DNA from 2 places in the Chromobacterium sp. CV08 genome. Region 2 is predicted to be linked to the other one. Evidence: riboswitches for the same ligand, from Rfam matches in the RefSeq annotation. Region 2 holds a riboswitch; the other holds the start of a gene.

Region 1 (2,461 bases), 1.5 Mb from region 2:
CCAGATCGTCGCGACGCAGCAGCGCCCGCACCGACCACGGCGCGTAGCGCGGCTCTTCGGCCATGTCGGCGAGGCGGACTTCCATCAGCGCCGCCTCCTCCAGCCAGCTTTCGGCCGGCCGGGCGCCCAGGCGCTCGGCGGCGGCGACTGCGTCGCCGCTCAGGCAGGCCCGCAGGCAATCGGCGTCCAGATGGCGCAGGATCAGCCGGGAACTGACGATGTCGTTTATCTTCATTGAGGCTCCGCGATGATGGGACAGCGGCTCAGACGCCCGATTTCAGCACCACCCGCGTCCAGCGGGCAATCCAGCCGCGCTGCTTGGCGGCCAGCGTCGCGTTGTCCGGCGTGTCGTGCGCCGACGGCTGCGGCGCGTGCCTGAACACCGGGTCCAGCGCGACGCGCTCCGACACCGGATACATCCACATCCGCGTCGGGATGTCCTTCTGTACCGTGTCCGAGCGCAGGAAGGCGATGAAGCGCTCGGCCAGCTTGGCCTCCTTGCCGCCGTTGACCAGCGCCGCGCCCTCGACCTGGCGGAACACCGTACCCGGCAACAGCAGATTGCCGGTCGGCGCTTCGTTCAGTTTTTCCTTGCTGTAGAACACCTCGGCCGCCGGGCTGGTGGCGTAGCTGACCACGATGGGCCGCCCGCCGCCGTTCTTGGAGAAATCGGTGTAATAGGCCTCGGTCCAGCCCTTGCTGACCTTGACGCCGTTGTCGCGCAGCCTGCCCCACAACGCGAAGGCCTTGTCCTCGCCCAAGGCGTGTATGGTCGCGGCCAGGAAAGCCAGGCCGGGGCTGGAGGTGGCAGGATTCTCGACCGCCAGCAGATTCTTGTAGGCCGGCAGCGCCAGATCGTTCAGGCTCTTCGGCAGCGGCAGCTTGTTCTTGGCGAACCAGGCCTTGTCGTAGTTCAGCGTCACATAGCCGTAGTCGACGGCGGCGGCGCCCGGCAGGCTCACCTTGCCGCCCTTCGCCAACTCCGCCGGCAGCGGCGCCAGCGCGCCGGCCTGCTCGGCCTTGCCCATCAGGCTGTTGTCCAGGCCGAACACCACGTCGGCGATCGGATTGGACTTGGTCAGGATCAACTTGTTGACCATCTCGCCGGCGTCGCCGGCCTTGATGATGGACACCTTGGCGCCGGTCTCCTTCTCGAAGGCGGCGAGCAGCGGCTTGTCGACGCTGAACGAGCTGTGCGCCAGCACGCGCAGTTCGGCGGCGTGGACGGACAGGCCGGACAGGCCCAGGGCGGCGGCGACAAGCGTGGGAATGAACTTCATCAAACTCTCCGTGCGTGGACGACGGAGCAAGCGGGCCGGCGGGACGGCGCCCGCGCATCACGCTCCCTCCGCTGGCATGACCCAGATCAGGTTCTCAGGGTGTCTCTCAGCCCGCGTTGCGGGCACCCCCGGTGACAGGGCGCCAGTATAGCCCAGATGAGCAAACAACTTAACACTCTGACCCCCTCGCTTAATACCGCAGCGAAAACCGACGGCTATGCTGACGGTCGAATAGTCATTCCGCATGCCGTGGTGAATCTGGATGATCAAAACCATAGTGCTCGCCTCCGCCCTGCTCGGCCTGCCTTTGACGGCGCTGGCCGACATCGGCGTCGACGGCGCCCGCCACCTGCTGCTGCGCACCGGCTTCGGCGCCAATCCGGCGCAGATCGCCGCGCTGGCGCCGCTGAGCCGCGAAGCCGCCGTCGACAAGATCCTGGCCGGCGTCCGCAGCCAGCCGGTCACCGCGCCGCCCGGCTGGGCCAATGAGCCGTTCGAACGTCCCGGACAGCCGGGCCTCTCCGAGGAACAGAAGAAGGCGCTGCAGCAGGAGCGCAACCAGCACGCCGTCGAGCTGCGCAGCTGGTGGCTGACCGAGATGCGCGACACGCCGTCGCCGCTGACCGAGAAGATGACGCTGTTCTGGCACAACCATTTCGTGTCGGCGCTGGACAAGGTGCGCTCGCCGCAGATGATGTACCAGCAGAACCTGCTGCTGCGGCACTACGCGCTCGGCGACTTCGGCCAGTTGCTGCACGCGGTGGCGCGCGACCCGGCGATGATGCGCTACCTGGACACCGCCAACAACCGCAAGGAACAGCCCAACGAGAACTTCGCCCGCGAGGTGATGGAGCTGTTCACGCTGGGCGAAGGCCATTACAGCGAGCAGGACATCCGCGAGGCGGCGCGCGCCTTCACCGGCTGGGGCCTGGACCGCGACGACCAGTTCATCGTCCGCCCGCGGCTGCGCGACACCGGCGAAAAGCTCATCTTCGGCCAGCGCGGCAATTTCGACGGCGACGACGTGATCGAGCTGCTGCTGCAGCAGCCCGGCACCGCCGTCTTCGTCGCCAACAAGCTGTGGCGCAACTTCGTGTCGCCGACGCCGGACGCCGCGACGGTGAACAAGCTGGCCGCCGACTTCCGCCGCGGCCACTACCAGCTGAAACCCCTGATGCGGG
Region 2 (2,461 bases):
TGGCTTGGAAAGATGGCTGCGCGATTCGTTCCAAAACAAAACACCGCCCGGAGGCGGTGTTGCAGGAGGCGCCCCCCCGGAGGGAAGACGCGCCAAGACATCAATACCGGGCGACGCTGGGATCGACCTGGACGGACCAGGCGTCGATGCCGCCCTGCAGATTCAGCACCTGCTCGAAGCCGGCGTTCTGCAGGAACAGCGCCACCTGGGCGCTGCGCATGCCGTGATGGCAGATCGCGACGATGACGGTATCGTCCGGCAGCTCGCCGTTCCGGATCGGGATCAAATTCATCGGAATGTGGACGCTGCCCTCGATGTGCGCCAGCTGGACTTCCCAGCTCTCGCGTACATCGAGCAGCAGCGGGCGCGCGGCCTGCGTGTCGGCCAGCAGCGCCGCCAGTTCCGGTGCGGTGATTTCGCGCAGCATGATCAGAAGCTGAAACGGACCGGCTCGACAGCCTGGTAGTTGCGCAGGCGGCCGATACAGGTTTCGAACAGCGCGGTTTCGCGGAAGGTGGCATCCGACAGGCGTTCGATCAGCATGCAGCTCATCACCGGCAGGTCGCCGACGACGAGGATCAGGCGGCCGCCGACGGCCAGCTGGTCCTTCAGCTGCTGAGGCACCACCGGCAGCGAGCCGGCGACGACGATCACGTCGTACGGCGCTTGCGCCGGCAGGCCCAGCACGCCGTCGCCTTCGACCAGGGTGACGTTGTCTATGCCGGCCTTCTTCAGGCTGGCGGCGGCGCGTTCCTTCTGCGCCGGATCGATTTCGACGCTGACAACCTGCTTGCCGAGCTTGGCCAGCAGCGCGGTCAGGTAGCCGTTGCCGGTGCCGATCTCCAGGATCTTGTCGGTCGGCTTGATCGCGGCGTCCTGCGCCAGTCGGGCTTCCATCTTCGGCTGCAGCATCTTGCCGCCGTTCGGCAGCGGCAGTTCGGTATCGACGAAGGCCAGCTGGCGCTGGTTGTCGGCGACGAAGTCCTCGCGTTTCACGTGAAACAGCAGATCCAGCACGGCGGCATCCAGGACGTCCCACGGGCGAATCTGTTGTTCGACCATGTTGAAACGGGTTTTTTCAAAATCCATCAACTTAAACTCCGGAGGGCTGGGAGTCCGCTCCGTCCGCGCGGGACATCGGCGGCGGCAAGGACTCGAGTCATGACGATACAGGCTGCTGACAAAGTGAATGGGGGCGATTTTACAGGATCCGGCAAAGCCGGGCCTCTCCACATAAGTGCCGGAGTCCGCAGCCTGACCATTGAATCCCAATCGCTCCGCTGAGCGAATTGAAAATTCGCACGCATGCCACCCTCCTGCCCTGCAAGGGCGCCTCGTCATCAGTACGAGATGCTTTGTCAGCAATCCAGATTGCTTGCGATTATCCCATATTTGCCTTACCTTCACACAGCATCGCTAGGGGTCCTGCGCCTGGCGTTCGACGCCGATGACTACCGAAGTGTAGGTCATGGGCTCGGATGGCAAGGCGCGGGTGAGAAATACCCTTGGAACCTGACCCGGATAATACCGGCGTAGGGAAGCGTCACCTGCCCTCTATGGCCGCGCCATATCCCGCAGCCGGTTCGTCCGGATCGCTCCTTGCGCCGTTTCATCGCTTTTGGAGAACCGCCCGATGAACGCGCCCGTCAACAAGCAGATGGTGGTCGACGCCGCCGCCATTCAGCCGCTGCCCAATTCCCGCAAGATCCATGTCGAGGGCAGCCGCCCGGACCTGCTCGTGCCGATGCGGGAGATCGTACAGGCCGACACGCCGACGCAGTTCGGCGGCGAGAAGAACCCGCCCATCTTCGTCTACGACACCAGCGGTCCGTACAGCGACCCGGCCGTCCGCATCGATATCCAGAGCGGCCTCGCGCCGCTGCGCGCCGCCTGGATAGCCGAACGCGGCGACTGCGAGCAGCTGGACGGCCTCAGCAGCGAATACGGCCGCGCCCGCGAAGCCGATCCCAAGCTCGCCGAGCTGCGCTTCAATCTGCAGCGCAAGCCGCGGCGCGCCAGGGACGGCCGCAACGTCACCCAGCTGCATTACGCGCGCCGCGGCATCGTCACGCCGGAGATGGAGTTCGTCGCGATCCGGGAGAATCTGAACCGCCGCGCCTATGTGGCCTCGCTGGAGGCCACCGGCAACCGGCGGCTGCTGGATCTGATGACGCGCCAGCACCAGGGCCAGGGCTTCGGCGCCCGGCTGCCGGACGAGATCACGCCGGAATTCGTCCGCGACGAGATCGCCGCCGGCCGGGCCATCCTCCCGGCCAACATCAATCACCCGGAATCCGAGCCTATGATCATAGGCCGCAATTTCCTGGTGAAGATCAACGGCAATATCGGCAATAGCGCGGTCACCTCGTCGATTTCCGAGGAAGTCGACAAGATGACCTGGGGCATACGCTGGGGCGCCGACACCATCATGGACCTGTCCACCGGCAAGAACATTCACGAG

Evidence for each region. Region 2 has a riboswitch for thiamine pyrophosphate ahead of thiC (phosphomethylpyrimidine synthase ThiC). Riboswitches for the same ligand answer to the same signal wherever they lie in the genome.
Region 1: another riboswitch for thiamine pyrophosphate. It lies ahead of WNM05_RS08565 (thiamine ABC transporter substrate-binding protein); the one in region 2 lies ahead of thiC (phosphomethylpyrimidine synthase ThiC).

The regions. Positions count from the first base shown of each region.
Region 1 covers NZ_CP150453.1:1,775,913-1,778,373, reverse strand. Annotated here, with positions in the region: gene WNM05_RS08570 (GNAT family N-acetyltransferase) at 1-235, opposite strand, end outside; gene WNM05_RS08565 (thiamine ABC transporter substrate-binding protein) at 264-1,280, opposite strand; TPP riboswitch at 1,326-1,420, opposite strand; gene WNM05_RS08560 (DUF1800 domain-containing protein) at 1,543-2,461, shown strand, end outside.
Region 2 covers NZ_CP150453.1:243,467-245,927, forward strand. Annotated here, with positions in the region: gene WNM05_RS01145 (rhodanese-like domain-containing protein) at 101-427, opposite strand; gene WNM05_RS01150 (protein-L-isoaspartate O-methyltransferase family protein) at 430-1,089, opposite strand; TPP riboswitch at 1,409-1,556, shown strand; gene thiC (phosphomethylpyrimidine synthase ThiC) at 1,658-2,461, shown strand, end outside.